Regions from separate parts of the Clostridium sp. BJN0013 genome, predicted to be linked through region 1. Evidence: riboswitches for the same ligand, from Rfam matches in the RefSeq annotation. Region 1 holds a riboswitch; each other region holds the start of a gene.
The links. A riboswitch is a leader RNA that binds a small molecule or an ion and turns the genes downstream of it on or off. The one in region 1 is predicted to bind S-adenosylmethionine.
Positions count from the first base shown of each region.

Region 1 (6,815 bases):
AGGCAGCTATTTTGGTCGTAGATGCCAAAGAAGGTGTTATGGAGCAGTCAAAAAGACATGGGTATATACTTTCGCTTATTGGTATAAAAAAGGTATTTGTAGTTATAAATAAAATGGATCTGGTAGATTATTCGGAAAAGAGATTTAATGAGGTTCAAGTGGAATTCAATGAATTTTTAAATAATATAAATATCTATCCAGAAAGGTATATACCTATTTCAGCTTCAAAGGGTGAGAATATAGCTAAAAAATCGGATAAAATGCCTTGGTATAATGGCCAAACTGTTTTAGAGAGTATGGATAATATAGAAAAAGATAGGGGAATTGAAGAAAAAGATCTAAGATTTCCTATTCAGGATGTATATAAATTTGACAACAGAAGAATTATAGCAGGTAGAATTCAGTCTGGTACTTTGAAAAAAGGGGATGAAATTATAATTTATCCCTCAGGAAAAAGTACAAGAGTAAAGTCTATTGAGGCATGGCAGGAAAAAGATAAGTCAGATGTAGCAGTTGCAGGTATGTCTGTAGGTATTACTCTAGAAGATGAATTTTACAATAAAAGGGGGGAAGTTATATGTCACAAAGGTTCTCCAATTACCGTAGGAAATGTGTTCAATGCCAATGTATTCTGGCTTGGAAATAATAAATTGGTAAAGGATAAGACCTATAAACTTAAAATTGAAACTCAGGAGGTAAAATTCAATATAATATCTGTAAACAAAATAATTGATGCATCTACATTAAATAGCAGTGAAAATCTAAATTTTCTAAAGAAAAATGATGTAGCAGAAGTTACTATAAAAACGGAAGAACCTATATGTTTTGATGAATTCAGTCAGTTTCAATCTACAGGAAGATTTGTTATAGTAGATGGCTACGATATAAGCGGTGGAGGAATTATTTCAAATATAGAAGATTCGTTGAAAAGGGAAATAAAAGATGTAAAAAGTAAAAATATATCCATAAGAAAAAGACTTGTATCAAGAAAAGATAGAGAGTTGAAACTGGGCCAGAAAGGAAGAGTTATTTGGCTTACAGGGCTGCCTGGATGTGGAAAAAATGAAATAGCAGTTAAACTTGAGAAAAAACTTGTGGATTTAGGGAAAAAAGTATACTATCTTGATTCTTCCCATCTAAGGTTTGGACTCAGCTCCGATCTTACATTTAATTCAGAAGATGCCCATGAACAGACTAGAAGAATTGCAGAAGTGGCTAATTTATTTGCAGATAGCGGCACCATAACCATAGTTACATCTGTAAGCAGATTTAAAGGGGATAGAGAATATGCAAAAAATATAATTGGAGCGGAGAATTATGTAGAAATATTCATAGATGCGCCTAAAGAAGTATATAAAAAGAGAAATCCAACTGTTTTTAGTGAAGATAGTGATAATATATTTAAGTATGAAAGGGCTGATTATCCAGTTATAATGCTCTATATAGATAATCCAGAATTTAATTCGGATGTAAAAGTTAAAGATATTATAAAAACACTTGGCTATTGATAAAATATAGTATTAAAAATCAATTTTGAATCCTGTAAAGTTGTTGACAAATTATAGTCATAATGTATATAATTTATTGTAATAAAAAATGAATACATATTATATACGCTCTTATCACGAGAGGTGGAGGGACTGGCCCTATGAAACCCGGCAACAGCTAGACATTCTAGAAATGTGCTAAATCCTGAAGGAAATTTCCTTAGAGATGAGAGGATGCTATATTTTTGGCCTCTTCTTAATTATTAAGAAGAGGTTTTTGTATTTCAATTTTGTTTTTAGGAGGTTTTAAATATGAAAGGTAAAAGGATAGGCCTTATATTTGGAGTAAGTTCGGTATTTTTAACACTATTAGTTTTTATTGTTTCTAGTATTATTGGAGGAAAGGGTATTATATTAAATAATATTGTATGGGTCTTATTAATTGTAATTTTAGTTACGGCTGTTCTTATAATATTAAATTTCACTCTTAAATCCTTGGAAGATATTAGCGGGTCTATAGAAGAGATATCCCGGGGAGATTTAACAAAAAAAATAAAAATATATGATAAAAGTATTTTTAGTGATCTGTGTTCAAGTATAAATATATTGATTCTAAGTATACGGGGATTTATAAATGAAACCAATATAATGACTGATAAAGTTGTAAATTACTGCGAAGATTTAAGCTCAAATGCATTATTGGTAGAGAGATCAGGTGAAGAAACCAGTTCTGCTATAAATAATATATCCCAGGATATGATAGAACAGATGAATGATGCAATTAAAACGGAAACACTTATTAAAGAATTTGTGGAAGGACATAAATCCATATCACAAAATGGAGAATTGGTTGCAAATAATGCTCATTCTATGATGGAAGTAGTAAAACACAGTAGTGAAACTTATGAAGAATTAATTGAAAAGATGAACCAGTCTTCAGATTTAAATATAGACTTAGTATCAAAAGTAAAAAATTTATATGAAAAAGCTTTTAAAATTCAAAATATAGCAGATGCAGTAAATGATATAAGTAAAAATACTAATTTGCTTTCCTTAAATGCTTCTATAGAAGCTGCAAAGGCAAAAGAAAGTGGTTCAGGTTTTGCAGTAGTGGCAAATGAAATAAGAAAACTGGCTGCTATATCCTCCAATCAGGCCAAAGAAATTCAGTATATAATAGATGAGATTAAATCAGAAATAACGGACATATCTGCTAACATGGATAATGAAGCTAAAATATTTAGTGAAACCATAACATTTTCCAATGCTACAAAAGAAAATTTAGATAATATATATATAGAAAGTAAAAAATCTATAGATTCCATAGAAGATATAAATAAAGTTATAAATATACAAAATAAAAAAGTAATTGATACAAGAGATCTTATGAGAAAGGTATGTGAAATATCAGAAAATACTTCTGAAGCTACCCAGCAAGTAGCGTCAGCTTCCCAAGAACAGTTATCTGCTATGAAAAATGCCTTTGATTCTATATCGAATTTGTCAGATATGAATAAAAACTTAAAAGAGGGCATATCCTCTTTTGCTAAAGATTATAATGTAGATGAGGAAGTGTATAAGAATATAGAAACAGGATTAGAGGTACTTAGGCAGATAGCACAAATTGAAGGTTTAAGTACCATGGATTATAATATTTGTACTGAAATATTAACAAAAAATATAAATAAATACCCTTATTTTGAATTATTTGGATTGGTACAGAGGGATGGGCTTAGAAAAGCTATAACATTGGATTATAGTGAGGAAGAGATATATACTAGTTTTTCCCACAGACCCTATTTTAAAGAATCAATAAAAGGAAAGGAATATCAATCTGAGCCCTATATATCTGTAGATACCAATAATTATTGTATAGCTCTTTCAGTTCCAGTTAGAAATAAAGAAAGTGAAATTACAGGAGTATTAATGGGAGATTTGATATTAGGATAATCAAGTAATTCTAAGATTCAGGTGGAAAAAACTTCCCCTGAATATAGAATCACTTATTTAGGAATATAGCAAAAATTTGCAGTTAATTAAAATATTTATGGACTATTTTTTCTGCGGTACGTGTTGCCAGAGCCTGTGTTGTAAGAGTAGGATTAGCTCCTCCTAAGCTGTTATATAGTACACTGTTGTCTGCAATAAATAGTCTTTTTACCTGTTTTGCTTCGCAATTTGTATCAGTAACATATCCCATACGCATAGTGCTCTGCATATGAACCAATAGGCCAGAGGTACAGTCTGTACGTATGATTTTACTAGCTCCTGCTTTTTTTAGTATATCCGCTGCAATTGCTGCAAGTTTATCTCTTTTTTGCATATCATTTTTGGAGGGAATATATTTAATTACAGGTACAAAACCATTTTCATCCTTTATGAGATTATCCGGTGTAACAGTATTTTTACTATTTGGGGTATCGTCAGTAAATAGTAAAATACTTAAAGTCTGTGGATATGACATCATAATTTCTTTAAGTTCCTGACCTACTACTCTTCCTCTAATATCCCAGGGTTCTTTAGAAGCAGGTTTATGTAAAAAATTGTAGCCATATCTGCTTAGGGAATAGGATAGTGTAGAATATATTCCAGGACTTACACCTAGTCCCTGGAGTGATCCAAGGCCTGGATAGTCAAATCTGGCTGCCGAATTTTGGCCCACATAGGGTCGTACATCAGGGGTACCTAATATATTCATTAAAACTTTTTCCTCAAATATTCCAGATATACAGTCAAACCAATGATTTGTCAATCCTTTTCCCACCCAGGGGTTATGTGGGAGTTTTGAATTTAACCATAATCTGGGGGATTCTATAGGACCTGCGGACATTACTATAACTTTTGCTTTAAGTTCCCCATTTTCTCCTGTCCATGTGTCCTTATATTTAATGCCTATAGATTTTAAGTTTCCCGTACTATCCTTTCTTGTTAAAACTTTTGTAACAAATGTATTAGGTCTGATTTCTACATTATTGGTTTTTAAGGCTAAAGGAATATAACTGATTAGTGTAGAACGTTTTGCTACTCTTTCTACTGAAGGACCTATGCTGCATCCATTCATACAATGGCCGCAAAGAGTACAGCCTTCTGTACTATATTCAAATTTAAAATCTAAATTATTTATATCAGGATCAGGGGGTAAGATTGCATTAGGCTGAGTTCTATATCCTGGATTTGTTATATCAGGAGTTTTTAAAATTGGCCATCCAGCTTTCTTAGCACCATAAAAAAATAACTCTTCCTTATCTGTCATTGGGGCCTGAGAAACAGGAAGTGTAGATTCAACTTTTTCGTAGTATGGAATTAGTTCCTTATAAGAAATCGGCCATGTATCATTTACGGATGAAGGAAAAGCTCTGGGGGAATTTCCCAAATAAAGCAGTGTAGTGCCGCCTATGCTGGAACTTTGCCAGGCAAAGCCTCCTTGAGGAAGCCTTCTAAACCAGGCAGGTTTTCGCCTATCTGCAGGTCCCCAGCGAAATCTGCCAATTACATTATCGTTTGTATCTCCTTCATAATCTGTAAAACATCTATGTAAAATTTCATCACTTAAGTCTTCAGTATCAGCAGAGCTTACAGCTCCTTGTTCCTGCAGTGGATTGGGCCATTTCTTGTTTCCATACCATGTTCCTGCTTCAAGCAATAAAACTTTTATGCCCTTTTCACCAAGTTCTTTGGCAACTACCGGACCTCCTCCTCCCGCGCCTATAACTATTACATCAGCATCTTTTTCCATAAAATACACCTCCTATTTTACGAACTTATATAATTAAGTGATTTTAGGTTCAGGTAGAATTTTACTCATAAATATCCTCTAAAAGCATGGTATCCTTTAGACGGGCCGGGATATCCTACTTGCTCCCATCCTATAGGAAATTGCTCTAATTTTCGTTTATTAGGTGTTTCCATACTTGTTGAACCGTATGCTGACCATTCAGTGTAGTAACCTATTGTAATAAACATAACTATTCCGCCAGTCAGGGAAACTATAAGACCGGGATTATTATAAAAAGGCAGTGGTAAATATGCAGGGTTAATTTTTAGTTCCTCTAAAAGAGTTATGGCACGAAAGCGATCTTCTGGTTCAAGGGATGCAAATATATATTTTTCTCTGAATAATTTAGAATCTATAGATTTTTTATTTTCTTTGGAATCAATCAGTTGTCTGGCAGCTACGTCCAGCATTTTTGCAGTTGAGTTGGACAGATAAATATTCACATCTAGTGGAGGTATATGTAAAGAAACAAAGTGATTTAATATCCATATTTCATATCCGTGGATGTTACAGTCCAATGCCCCGAATAATTGAATAGGCCCATGATTTTCTGCTAATTTAGGAGTTTTAGGTATTGCAGCATCAACTAATGCCTTAAAGGTTATGTTTGTGTGGGGAAAGGGGTATTTATTCTGATTTTTTATCATTTCAGGAAATAGTTTAAAAATATTTAGATTCATGATTGACTCCATATATCCTTAGAATTTTTGTTAAAAAAATAGATTATTTAATAGATATAGTTTATCATCAGTATGAAGTTTTTATTCATATACGATAGAATTCATGATAAAGTTCTTTTTATCCGAACGCTACCATTGCTAAATACTCCCAGATTTTTTAAAGTGGGAGATAAGCGGTTCTCTACAGCAAACTCCACCTGAACCCAAGAATCACTTGATTTACTTCTTCCTTGTGATGGTGTACCATATTTAAGTAAATGTATGTAATTCTAATTTCTAAGAAAGGATTGATAATAATGATAAAAATAGTGGCAAAAAATATATTAAAAAAAGACCAGAGAGAAAAATTTATTAAATTGGCAGAAGAATTAATTGAAAAAAGCAGACAGGAAGCAGGGTGTATTTCTTATGGTCTATTTGAAGATATAAATGATAATTCCATACTTACATTTATAGAAGAATGGGAAGATAGCAAAGCTATTGAAAAACATAACAATACTGAACACTTTAAAAGAATAATTCCTTTATTAGCAGAACTTCGTGTTGATAAGAAAAGTAACCTTTATAAAGAAATATAGAGTTATTTTCAGTTGACTAAATGCACTTTATAAAAAGAGTGCATTTAATTTTTTTATTCTTATTATTTTTATAAATACCAGATGATAGTTTGACAAAAAATATAAATGTAAATATTTTATAAATTTTGTTCGATTGGAGAAATTTTTAATGAATTTCATATATAATGAATAGATAACTTTTTTAGAAAAGATAATAAAAAAGACCTTTTCATACACCTATTCTATTTTTTTTTCAAAAATAGAATAGCGTATAATAAAGGCACTACTTTAGATGGTTTTTATTTTTTTTATGTGA
Region 1 is NZ_CP162495.1:1,766,237-1,773,051, forward strand. It holds gene AB3K27_RS09265 (GTP-binding protein) at 1-1,508, shown strand, start outside; SAM riboswitch class I at 1,617-1,720, shown strand; gene AB3K27_RS09270 (methyl-accepting chemotaxis protein) at 1,800-3,437, shown strand; gene AB3K27_RS09275 (GMC family oxidoreductase N-terminal domain-containing protein) at 3,520-5,223, opposite strand; gene AB3K27_RS09280 (hypothetical protein) at 5,289-5,942, opposite strand; gene AB3K27_RS09285 (putative quinol monooxygenase) at 6,239-6,520, shown strand.

Region 2 (6,815 bases), 230 kb from region 1:
ATACCACTATGGGTTTATGAGCTTTAGCCTCTTTTTCATCTATCTGACAATAAGTCATTAAAATAACTTTATCTCCTGGCTGTACACATCTGGCAGCAGCTCCATTTAAACAAATTACCTTACTTCCCTCTTCTCCTGCTATAACATAAGTTTCAAGTCTATTTCCATTATCTATATCTACAACTTGAATCTTTTCATATTCAATTATGTGGGCTCTTTCCATAAGCTCTCTATCAATTGTTATACTACCTACATAATTAAGATTTGCTTCTGTAACAGTAGCTCTATGAATTTTGGATTTCAGCATATTTAACTGCATGATTTTCCTCCCATAAAATAAAGTGTAGTTCCAAATGGATACCACCCAGTTCATTTTAACATATAAAAGGCTTGTCTTCAAAAATATATTCAAAAACAACAAATTTTTTTATTAATATTTAATTTTCTTTGTAATTTTTACATATTTTTTAAACAATTTTTTCAATAACATGTTATTCTAGTTATGTAATTAAATTTTACGGAAGTATATTTATTTTAATTTTTTTAAAAATAAATATGTAAAATTAAAATTGTATAACACTCTAAACATAGAACTCTCACTGATGGAATGATACTCTTTTTTCAGGTAGTAATAACTTTTTAGAGTTACTTCCTAGGAGAGATACATCTATCTTCTATTCAGAAGATATTATACGACAGTATTTACTAGTGTGGCTTAAATAGAAAACTAAATTAGACGAGATTAGTACACCCTATCGGGTAGAAAATCTTCGAATGAATTAAAAGAAATGAGTTATAATGTTCGTTAGAATTCAAGATAGTTTTCTATCGAATATTGTAACTACATTATACAAGGAGAGATAATATATGAAAATCAAAAAAATTTCAACATTAATTATAGTTACTCTAGCATTATTAATTATTTTAGTAAACTGCGAAAAACATATTAATAAAATATATACACCTTTTAGCTCTACATCCTCAAGCTCTAATTATTTAAATAATACTGCTAGTTCTTCAAATCCAGAAAATATGGAACAAATGATCAATATAAATTTAAGTACTGATATCTATCAACAATATTACATAAACAGAGTAACCACTTTTATGAATACCTATAGTGGTTATGGAAAAATAATATTCTTAGGAGATAGCTTGATAGATATTGCCGAATGGAATGAACTATTGAATAATCCTAATGTGTTAAATCGAGGTATAAGTTATGATACAACCTCTGGTACATTAAATAGAATAAGTGAAATAACCAGATTAAAACCAAGCAAAATTTTTATTATGCTGGGAATAAACGATATAGGCAGGGGCTTAACCTCAAAAAACATAATAACTAACTACTCTAAGATACTAGAAACTATAAAAGAGAATTCCCCTGACACTACTATATATGTTCAAAGTGTACTACCTATAAATAAGGATTTATTTAAAACTAATACAAATGACAAACAAATAATAGAGCTAAATGCTTCTTTAAGAGAACTTTGTAAAAATTTTGATATTAAATATATAGATTTATATTCTCTTTTCACTTTACCCAATGAAAATAAGCTTTACCGGGAATATACTGTAGATGGACTGCATATAAATGGAAAGGGATATATAGTATGGAGAGATGCAGTTAAAGGTTATTGCAAATAATTTCCCTTAAAATTAATTTTTGTTGTATAAGCTGCTTTTACTGGTTTAAGCTTTAAAGTTAGAGCATAATAATTTCAATTTGATATTTCAGCTTTAACTCAATATACCACTTAAATAAAATTTAATTAGAGAACCATATTTCTATTTCACGTTCTGCACTTTCCGAGCTATCTGAGGAATGGACTGCATTTTCAGATTTTGATATAGCAAACTTTCCTCTTATAGTTCCTACTTCTGCATTTAAAGGGTCTGTATCTCCATTTATTTTTCGCACTAATTCTACTGCATTATCCGCCTCTATAATTAAAGCACAGACTTCACTGCGTGTAATAAAATTAATCAGCTCTTGAAAAAATGGTTTGCCTTTATGTTCATTATAATGTTTTTCAGCTATTTCTATAGTTGGCTTTACTATCTTTAAAGCGGCTATATGCAATCCCTTTTTTTCATAAATAGATATTATCTCACCCATTAATTTTCTTTCCATAGCATCTGGTTTTATAAGTACTAATGTCCTTTCCATATATATCACTTCTTTCTATTTTTATAAACTGCCATAATTTATCAAACAATTTTTAAGTTCAATCGTATAAATTTTTAAATGTATATTATATAATTTAAAACACTTCATAATCTTTTTTATTAGGGCTGTCCTCTTAATTGAGATGATATGCTTAAATTCCTAATCAATGCAATAAAACTTCACACTTCACATTTATAAAATATTTACTAAAATCCATCATATTATGTTACTGTAATATGATGGATTTTATTTGTAAATTTTACTGGTAAAATTAATTAGTTAGTTATTTACCTTTATTTTGTCTTGATTGTTGATTTAATTTTTTAGTTTCTTCTAAATTATTTATACTATTAGTAAAACTAGGTGAACTACTTTTTTCCCTTGATTGCTGGTTCGATTGTCTGGCTTCTTGAATATTTGAATCATTATTTATTAAAGAACTCACATTGCTTGATGCATTTCCCTTTTTATTTTTAGATTGTTGATTTAATTTTCTTGCTTCTTGTAAATTCTTGTCGTTAATATTCATACTTTTATTCTCCTCCATATCATGAATCTATAATCTAACCACTTTAAATTACGTTTATATGTTGCCACTATTCTTTTTCATTTATACTGTAATATAATTTACATATCAAGTGATTCTTAGGTTCAGGTGGAACTTACTCATGAGAACTACCTTTTTCCATTTGAACCTTGGAAGAACTTATCCATAGCATATCAGTGATTATCTCCCACTTTAAAGGAGTTGTGAATGTTGTCGGCAGCCTTCGGATAAAATAGATTTATGATATTTTAATGATTTACATATTAATTTTCAATACAAAGAGAAGAATAATTAAAAAATTTAATACACTAATTATCTAGCATTAACAGATATTCAAAAGCTTCATCTACATAATGATTGTATGCATCACTATTATTAAGTATATACACTCCTGATTTTTTAGTATGACTACCCTCACAATATCTAATTTTATGTTTATTTTTATAAACAGATATATTTATACTTTTACCATTATTAGAACTTAATTCAAATTTTTCTCCAGTAATATTCCATTTTATAACATTTCCATAAATTTTAATAGTATTTTTATCCTCATCAATTTCTATAGTAGACTTTTTTACATAATACTTGTCTAATACGTTTTTCATCTCAGCTACAAAGTTATTAATTGCATTTAACGCCTTTTCGCCATCAATTGTTTTACTGCATAATTCATAAATATACTTTTCTTTCCAATCCATCAGCAAACATCCCCCATATTTTTGTTTTAATTAAATTATATAATCTTTTTTTTAATATTGGAATAAAATAATATAAATTATTTTTCTTTATATAATTATATGTTTAATATGTACTGACTTAAGATTAAAAAGTAAAACTTTTTTTACTGGCTATTGTTCTTTATTTGTCTCTTCTATACCCTTATTTTCATCGTATTTATCCATTTCTGTGTTTTTTGGAGTTTCTACATTTTCTGCCTGATTTACTTCGATAACCTCTTGTTCTGGCATATCTTCTTCTAAACTATTATCACAATTATATAATTTACCAAAAAGTTTTGAAAATTTCTTATTAATTATACCTATTCCTATTAAAATACATACAATTCCCCCATACACACCAATAAACTCAAATATTCCAGGTAATAATTGAGATGGTACTAATTGTTCAAGTACAATATTTGCAGAATACCCTTGAGCTACATATTGATTTACAGTCTTTCTAAATAATATAATATTATTTACCAATAATGCAATTCCAACCAATGCTGTGACTAAAGCAGCAATATAAAAAGCAATCCAGCTGGAAAACTTACCTGATTTTTCAAATGCACTCTTACCTTTAAATTTCATAATAATTTCTCTCCATTTCCGCCTAAAAAGGCTTTTATAATAATTTTATAATAATGAATATTACTACATATTACTAAATAGTTATTACACTTATGTGTCAATATTGTTAACAATTTATAACCAGTAACATGGTTTACACTGATTATACTCATTTTGAAAAAACTAAGGTATTATAAAAAGTGAAATTTCAAAATAAATATTTATTCATTAAAATTTTTTATACAATTTGTTACTGAACTAATACTTTATCTACATTACATATTATTATATCACATAATCCATAAATTATATAAGTTTCGTATTTAAGGCATTTTTAACGCCAGCCTATCTCCTATTATGCCTTTACTAACTACTCTATAAACAGCATACTCTTTTTTATCTAAGATTGGCCATGCTTTAATTCTCATATACTATTTATGTTAAATGATTTCTAGATTTAGATAAAGTCTAAGAGAATAAATAGACTAATCAATAAATTTCATGGTTTAATTTATTGACACCAGTACAAAAAAGATGTTTAATTATATTACTGACTAGTCAGTAATATAATATATTATTACATAAATTTAAATAAAGAATTAAAAGATATTCAAAATAAACTAAGCAGTAATAATTATGATTTTTCTTGTGTATTTTTACTTTTGTCACTTTTAAAACGGCCTTTACATAATTTAATAAGAACTTCAGAACATAAATTTAGAGAATCCGGTCTTTAAATCGATTAGTCTTCAGTTAAAATGAATTATTGACAAAAATGAAATTTTAGTATAGCATGTAATATAAAATCAAATTTAATCTTATCAAGAGCGGCGGAGGGACTGGCCCTATGAAACCCGACAACCAACATTTTATTAAAATGTATGGTGTTAATTCCAGCAGATTATTTCTGAGAGATAAGGAAAATAATTTCAAATTAGTTTATTGTAAAAGTTATTTTTCTTACAGAAAAATAACTTTTATTTTATTTTAACTCCAAAATTGAAATTTGAATAATAAGATTTTTATTTGATTACCACTAAAAATATTATAATTTAAGGAGGGATTTTATGCCAATAAATATACCTAATAATCTTCCAGCTTCTAAAGTATTAAAAGCTGAAAATATATTTGTTATGAATGAAAATCATGCAGTACGACAAGATATAAGACCACTTAATATAATTATATTAAATTTAATGCCCCTTAAAACCATTACTGAAATACAACTTTTAAGATTGTTAAGTAATTCACCTATACAAGTTGATATATCTTTAATGTATTTAAAGTCTCATAATTCAAAAAATACTCCTGAAGAATATTTAATTAAATATTATGAAACTTTTGAAGAGATAAAAAACAAAAAATTCGATGGTATGATAATAACAGGTGCACCCATAGAAAAACTTGAATTTGAGGACGTTGATTATTGGAAAGAATTAACTGAAATTATGGATTGGAGTACCCAAAATGTTTATTCAACTATGTATATATGCTGGGGATCTCAGGCAGGACTTTACCATCACTTTAAAATTCCAAAATATATGCTGGATAAAAAAATATCCGGTGTTTTCTCTCATACTATAAATAGGGCTAATATTAAACTTTTTAGAGGTTTTGATGATATATTTTATGCGCCACATTCCAGATATACCTTTGTAAAAAGAAAGGATATCGAAAAAATTCCTGAACTAGAAATAATTTCTGAATCCAAGGAAGCTGGTGTCTATATAGTAGCGACAAAAGGTGGACGCCAGATCTTTATTGCTGGACATCCTGAATATGATACTTTAACATTAAAATCAGAATATGAAAGAGATATAGCACTGAATTTACCTATAGATATACCCAAAAATTATTTTCCAGATGATAATCCAGATAAAACCCCTTTATCAAATTGGAAAAGCCATTCTAACCTACTATTTTTAAATTGGCTCAATTATTATGTATATCAGGAAACACCTTATGATTTGAATAAGCTATAATAATATCTATTTAAAATAATTCTATTATACTAAATAGGAGCAGATTTACATAAAAATTAAATCTGCTCTTTAAGTAAGTATTTCTCCAGATAATGCTTACTTAATTTTTATTTACCAACTTACTGTAATCCGCATTTTTCCAAGGCCTGTTTTAAATCAGATATAATATCACTAGCACTTTCTAGTCCTATGCTAAATCTAACATATCCATCCTTAAACACCTCTGGGTAAAAGTTAATTCTCTCATCATTTGGGCCAGTATAAACAATTAAGCTCTCATCATGCCCTAATGAAACGGCCTGAGTGATCAATTCCAGTGAATTAATAAATTTATTATGTGTATCTACATCTGCTTTAAGTGCAAAAGAAATTATCCCCGAATACATTTTCATCTGTTTCTTGGCAATATCATGCTGCGGATGGCTTTCTAGTCCAGGGTATGCTACAAACTTTACTACTGGGTTTGATTCAAGATATTTAGCCACCTCCAATGCAGTTTCACTATGCTGTTTCATACGCAGTGGAAGTGTTACAACTCCACGCATAATTAACCATGCATTAAAAGGACTTATAGTTCCTCCCAGATTAACCATAGCTTCACGTTTTATTTTATCTATAAGTTCTTTTTTACCAATTACTGCTCCTCCCATGGCATCTCCATGTCCATTTATATACTTTGTCAAGCTGTGTATGACAAGATCAGCCCCAAGCTGCAGAGGTTTTTGTAAAAATGGAGATGCAAAGGTGCTATCAACACTTAATAAAGCTCCAATGGATTTTGCAATTTTAGATATTTCTTCAATATCACTTATTTTAGT
Region 2 is NZ_CP162495.1:1,997,154-2,003,968, reverse strand. It holds gene panD (aspartate 1-decarboxylase) at 1-319, opposite strand, end outside; gene AB3K27_RS10315 (GDSL-type esterase/lipase family protein) at 868-1,653, shown strand; gene ndk (nucleoside-diphosphate kinase) at 1,775-2,176, opposite strand; gene AB3K27_RS10305 (hypothetical protein) at 2,460-2,705, opposite strand; gene AB3K27_RS10300 (hypothetical protein) at 3,032-3,424, opposite strand; gene AB3K27_RS10295 (hypothetical protein) at 3,575-4,036, opposite strand; SAM riboswitch class I at 4,831-4,936, shown strand; gene metA (homoserine O-succinyltransferase) at 5,083-5,997, shown strand; gene AB3K27_RS10285 (PLP-dependent aspartate aminotransferase family protein) at 6,117-6,815, opposite strand, start outside.
Region 2: linked by a shared signal. The riboswitch ahead of metA (homoserine O-succinyltransferase) and the one ahead of AB3K27_RS09270 (methyl-accepting chemotaxis protein) in region 1 are both predicted to bind S-adenosylmethionine.

Region 3 (6,815 bases), 690 kb from region 1:
TAATTATCATAGTAAGCATAATGTATTAAATAATATAAATATAAGTATAAAAGCTGGTCAAAATATTGCGTTAGTTGGTCCTTCCGGTGCCGGGAAGACAACCATATGTTCCCTGCTTCCAAGATTTTATGATGTGACAGAGGGTTCTGTAACAATAGACGGAAAGGATATAAGAGATTTAAGTATTGAATCTCTTAGAAATTCTATTGGAATTGTACAGCAGGAGGTTTATATGTTTTCTGGTACTGTAAAGGATAATATAAAGTATGGAAAGCCAGATGCTTCTGATGAAGAGGTAATAAAGGCTGCAAAAGAAGCCAATATTCATGAATATATAATGACACTACCTGAAGGATACGATACTTATATAGGTGAGCATGGAGTAAAACTTTCAGGAGGTCAAAAACAAAGAATATCTATTTCGAGAGTGTTTTTAAAAAATCCACCTATATTAATATTAGATGAGGCAACATCTGCTTTAGATAATGAAAGCGAGAGATTTATACAAAATTCCCTTGAAAAGCTCTCTAAAAATAGAACTACAATAGTAATTGCACATAGATTAAGTACTATAAGAAATGCCGATGAAATAATAGTTATTGATAATGAGAGAATTAAAGAGAGAGGAAGTCATGAAGAACTTTTAAAGAAAAAAGGATTATATTCTCATTATTATAATATGCAATTTCAAGGACTTAATGCCTAAAAACAAACACTGTTTATTTTTATAATGTTTACAAATAGGTCATGCAGTTGTACTGTGTAAGATCAAACAAATGCAGGATTTAGGTCATCATGTAGTTATTATTATTGGGGATTTCACTGGAAAAAATCGGCGACCCTACAGGAAAATCTAGGGATAGGGTCGCACTAACCGATGAACAAGTAAAAGAAAATGCCAGAATTATTGCAAGCAAATTTTCAAAATATTTGATATGGAGAAAATAGAGGTACGATGATCCCTTTATTCCTATGAAAAATATAATAAAGATGGATATTATAATAATTAGTAAGAAAATATTAACCTTTTTTATAAGCATCGTCTTTTTTAAAATGAATTAAAATTGCTACTGCAGAAATATATATTAAGTTGAATATTACATAAATAATAATTAGTTTATATGTATACTTTCCTCTATTTGTTGGATTCCCATATAATATAGTTATAATAATAATTACAGGGTATAAAATCAGAACAAATACTTCAGCAGGTATCTTTTTTACTGATTGATTTAAACCGTAAGAAACTGCAAAATAGTAGGTAGCTAGACATTTAAATTCTACCAGAGACCATAAAGATATAAATACAAACCTAAAACTATTTATAATAGGAATATTTATACTATCGGCTAACGTTAAGATAGGCCATAAATACTTTGGAGGAGTTTCAATACCTAAGTAATAAATAGTTGCAAAAACAGACCATGTATAAATAAATCCTATAATAGCAGTAGCCACTATACCACATTTTAATAACTTTTTATTATTCTGTAAAAAAGGATAAATAAGAAATATAATCTCCATACCAGAAATGGCAAAGACAGTTTCTTTTGAACCTTTTAATATATTAGTTAGTCCTGAGCCAAATACAGGCATCAGATTTAAAAAACTCCCATATGCTAAAATAGCTATAGGAAGAATAACTAATCCTATAGTTAAATAAAAACCTACTTCAGCTAGCCTTCCCAAAGGTTTTATACCCTTATAAGCAATGTATGATATGGGAATTAAAGTAGTGAGAAGAATCTGATAAAGCTTCAGAAAAGGAGTTGAATACATCCTGAATAAATTGGCATATTCGGAAAATGATGATGTAAGCACAAATAAGAAGAAAGATATAAAAATAATATTTAAAATATTTCCTAAAAAGTTTCCAAAACATTTTTTACTCAATGTCAGTATATTGTCTTTAGGAAACTTTTTACACAGATAATTTGCTATAATAACTATATATAAAGGATATATTGTTCCTAATATGCAGCTAATCCAGCTGTCCTGTTTTGCAAATTTTATAATACGATTAGGCAAGTGCATAAGCTCAATACCTACAATAGCTGATTTTAGTATAAATATAAACTGACTTGGGGTTAAGAAGATATTCTGAGTTTTATTCATTTTTTTCATTCCTAAAATCACTTTGTCTTGTAGGATCATTATGTGGGATAGCATCAGGTCTTTTATTCATCTTCCATATAGGTAACCTTATAAATATATCTTTTATATTGCTTATATCAGTATTTTTACCTACACTGTATTTTTTATCAGTCATTTATATCACCTCATAATTTATATTTTCCAAGCTTCATTAAAAATATTTACTTGAATTATATATGTATCCAAATAAATTTCCATATAACTCTGTAGTTAGTGACATAAATACCCTTCTATTCCTGATATAAGCATATATTATAACCTTAATACATAGTTTCTTTATATAAACACGTAATTATCTGTCTAAATAATAATTTGTTTATGGTATTATTTATTTTATCTGCAGAGGTAAAAATAACACCATCATGTACAGCATTAATGGGATTTATGTGTATCTTCTTAATAAGAAGCTCACCACAAGCATAGCCATCCCCGATTTCCAGAATCCTTACTCCAATATCTGTTGCAAAATCATCTAGTTCATTTTTTCCTCTATGAACTTTTTATAATCCATTTTTTTGTTCTCCTATCCTTGTACAATATTATACAACGCCAAACTGTGCATATAAAAATTGTATCATATTAGCAATACGGTTTTCTAGCGTTAGAATAAAAACAACCGATGCTATTATATAACGGTTTACTACAAAGGAATAAACGTTTCTTTTGCTTATACATTGCATCTGTTAGATCACAGAAAAATTATGTAATACTTAGAATATGTGCAGGATTGTCTACTGTTATTGTATGAATTTGTGCATCTGACAGGCCTTTTTCCTTCATTAATGGTAGAATTTTAGTTGGTATATGAATATAACCTGGACCACCAGTATAAGTCATACAATCGTTAGTGCAGAAATCGTGAGAAACCAGTATCTGGCCCAAATGACCATGTTCAATCAGTTCCTTGATTTGGTCTACACGTTGAACGTCTGTTGTTATCTTACAACCAGACCTTTTAAACACCGTGTCAGAAACTCCTAAACTATCAAACTGTATATGGCAGCCCAAATCAGCAAATTTTAATCTTGCTTCATTAGAAAAAGCAAATTCCATATGACCTAGAATAATTCGTTCTGGGTCAGCACCAGCTTCTGTTAATATTATTAAAATCTCAAATGGTGCATCAGGATGAAAAGCAGAATGAATACTTATTGGTACTCCAGTTTCCTTTTGAGCAATTGCTGCTGCTTTAAGAGATTTTATCTCATTTTCCGTGATTGGCCAGGAACAACCAATTTCTCCAATGATGCCTGCCCTAATTCCAGTATCATCGAAACCCTTTGTAATGTCATTAATATACTCATTGGCAATATCTTCTATAGTCTTGTTATTCATGTCCCTTGGCAATGTGGGTTCAATATAATAAGCCGTACCCATAACAATGTTGATTCCTGTCTCTTTAGCAATACGTACCAACACCTGGGTATCAAAACGAATATGACGAGGTGTCACGTCAACAATGGTATTGCCGCCAGCTTTTTTGAATAAAATGGCTTCATGGATTGCATCGTCTACATTTGTTTTCTTCATATTCCTAGCTATTTTTCTGAATAGAAGAGTAACAAACTTTGGAACTAATATAGACATATCCATCAAAAGATGCTCATGTGTAATAGTAAATCCCAATTTATTGCTGTCTACTAGACCTAATACTGTTTGAACTTTTCCCTGTACAGATTTATTATCCATTTTATTATCCTCCAAATCAATATTGAGATTCCAGGCGTATCTCTCATGACTTAGTTATATCAATATAAAGTGTAAAAAAGCAAGAAAAATTTTTAAAAAACATATAAACTTTGTGTAAATTAAACAATTATATATGAGGTTGATAAATGATTGAAATCTACAAAAAAAATTTTAAATTATAAAAAATTAGCTATTGACAAAAGAACTAAAAAATTGTATAGTACTATCAACAAGTAAAAATACACATTATGTTAGTTAAAATTTAATATAAAATTTCTTATCAAGAGAGGCGGAGGGACTGGCCCTATGATGCCCGGCAACCTGGATGTTATTTATTCAATGGTGCTAATTCCTGCGGGGTAACCTGAAAGATGAGACATTAAGAAAGAGTTAAACTTCTTACATTTCATCTGTAAGAAGTTTTTTATTGTATAATATTAATTTCGATACCTTAGTTGACCAGACACACTGGAGACTAAGTAAACTGAATTTTATTCGGTTTACTTAGTCTTTTTTTATATTTAAGTTATGCAGAGAGGAGATAAATAAAATATGAGCATAGATTTTGCAAGAAGTATAGAAGAGAGGACATTAACCCATCCCTGTTACAACTGTATTGCCCATAAATATGCAAGAATGCATATCCCTGTAGCACCAAAGTGTAATATAAGCTGTAACTTTTGCAATAGAAAATATGATTGTGTGAATGAAACTAGACCAGGGGTTACCAGTGAAGTTTTAACTCCTGAGGAAGCTAGAGATAAATTTAATATAGTAAAAGAAAAAGTGAAAAATTTGACTGTAGTGGGTATAGCAGGTCCAGGAGATCCACTGGCAAATTTTGAAGAAACTAAAAAGTCTATAGAGTTAATAAAAAAGGAATCACCAAATATTACATTTTGTCTTTCTACCAATGGATTGATGTTGCCTTTTTATGCAGATGAAATAATAAGACTGGGGGTCACTCATGTCACTATAACTATAAATGCAGTGGATCCTAAAATAAGTGGCAAAATATATAAATATGTTAATTATCTAGGAAGTGTTCTTGAAGGAGAAGAGGCAGGGAATGTATTGTTAAATAATCAATTATCAGGTCTTAGATATATTACTCAAAAAGGTATAATATGCAAGGTAAATATTGTTATGATAAAAGGAATTAATAGCAATCATATTCCAGAAGTAGTTAAAAAAGTTAAAGAGTGTGGAGCATACATGACAAACATTATGCCTCTTATACCTGTTAAGGGTAGTGTATTTGAGAATATGCCTACTGTAAGTGATTTGGAGTTAAACCATATGAGAAAAAAATGCGAACTGGATTTAAAGCAGATGTATCATTGCAAACAATGTAGGGCAGATGCAATAGGAACTTTAGACAAGGATATATCTAGTGAATTTAGAAATGATACTGAACATGATTTTAAAGGGAAAAATATAGTTAAGCTTAACAGTAAAGAAAAAATTTATAAGAAGAGTAAATATAGATTTGCAGTTGCAACTAAGTCCGGTGTAAATGTAGATGCACATTTTGGACATGTGTCACAATTCTATATATATGATGTAATAAACGGGAAAATTGAACTTAAAGAAAAAAGGATCATAAACAAATACTGCAGTGGTATAAGTGAATGTGATGGCCATGATAATAAGATATCAAATATCTTAAAAAGCATAGAGGATTGCAATGCAGTACTTGTATTGAGGATAGGTTTTGAACCTTTGACCATGCTGCATGAGAAGGGAATAAAAGTATTTCAAATGTATTTTAGTATAGAACAGAGTATAAAAAAAGCCATAGAATTACTTGAAAAAGATTCATAAATATTCAAGTACAAAGGGGAATGGTAAATATGAATATAAAAAATATGACAAAAAATATAAAAATTTCAAATAGCAAGGGCAGTTTTAATGAATTGGTAATTAAAATTTTAAGAAAAAGTTTAGCCATTGTATTGTTTCTGGTTTTTTGGCAGATAGCCCCCATAGTAGGTATAGCTGATCACCAATTTATACCTACTTTTTCAGAAACCATTAGTACAATTTGGGATCTTATATTGAAAAATGAAATGATAGTACATGTTAAAGTAAGTCTTATGAGAGCCATAATAGGGTTCATGCTGGCAGCAGTTATAGCACTACCATTAGGCTTCTTACTTGGGGGAGGATTTAAAAAGGTTGAGGAATTTTTAGATCCCCTACTTCAAATTTTAGCTCAGGTGAATCCTTTTTCATTACTTCCAGTTTTTATTTTACTTTTTGGAATTGGAGAGGTAGCCAAAATATCGATAATATTTTGGGTTTCCATATGGCCTATACTGTTTAGTACCATAACAGGAGTAAAAACTATCGATCCACTTCTGATTAAAGCCGCCAGGGCTATGGGTACATCTAAAGTAAAATTGTTTTGGAAAATCATTTTGCCGGGTTCAGCACCTAATATATTTGCAGGATTGAAACTGAGTTCGGGAAATGCATTTCTTATGTTGATTGCAGCTGAGATGATTGGTGCAAGTGCAGGACTTGGGTGGATGGTGTTAAATTCAGAGGTTAATTTTCAAATTAATAGACTTTTTGCAGCAGCATTTACAATTGCAGTATTAGGAATACTTATAAATAAAACAATAGCTTTTATAGAAAGAAAGGTTGTAGTCTGGAAAGAAGAATCTTTTACAGCTTAAAAATATTAGATAATAAAGCACTTTTAAGGGGGAAACTAAAAATGAAAAATAGAAAATTAGCTTTAATATTAAGTACTGTATTTGTATCAACATTGATTTTTTCAGCTTGTGGCAGTAATAAGGATGAAGCAGCTAATGCTGATAAAAGTGAAGAGTTACAGGTCGTTAGAACATGGAGCAGGAAAGATTGTACTGCAGCACCTATTGTAATAGCGGATAAGCTTGGATATTTTAAAGAACAAGGTTTAAAAGTAGAGTATACAGGGGATACACAGCCTGCACAAAGGCTTC
Region 3 is NZ_CP162495.1:1,076,138-1,082,952, forward strand. It holds gene AB3K27_RS05715 (ABC transporter ATP-binding protein) at 1-706, shown strand, start outside; partial or broken gene AB3K27_RS05720 (tyrosine--tRNA ligase) at 735-956, shown strand; gene AB3K27_RS05725 (GerAB/ArcD/ProY family transporter) at 1,021-2,115, opposite strand; gene AB3K27_RS05730 (hypothetical protein) at 2,108-2,269, opposite strand; gene AB3K27_RS05735 (hypothetical protein) at 2,854-3,843, opposite strand; SAM riboswitch class I at 4,118-4,221, shown strand; gene nifB (nitrogenase cofactor biosynthesis protein NifB) at 4,396-5,667, shown strand; gene AB3K27_RS05745 (ABC transporter permease) at 5,697-6,524, shown strand; gene AB3K27_RS05750 (ABC transporter substrate-binding protein) at 6,566-6,815, shown strand, end outside.
Region 3: linked by a shared signal. The riboswitch ahead of nifB (nitrogenase cofactor biosynthesis protein NifB) and the one ahead of AB3K27_RS09270 (methyl-accepting chemotaxis protein) in region 1 are both predicted to bind S-adenosylmethionine.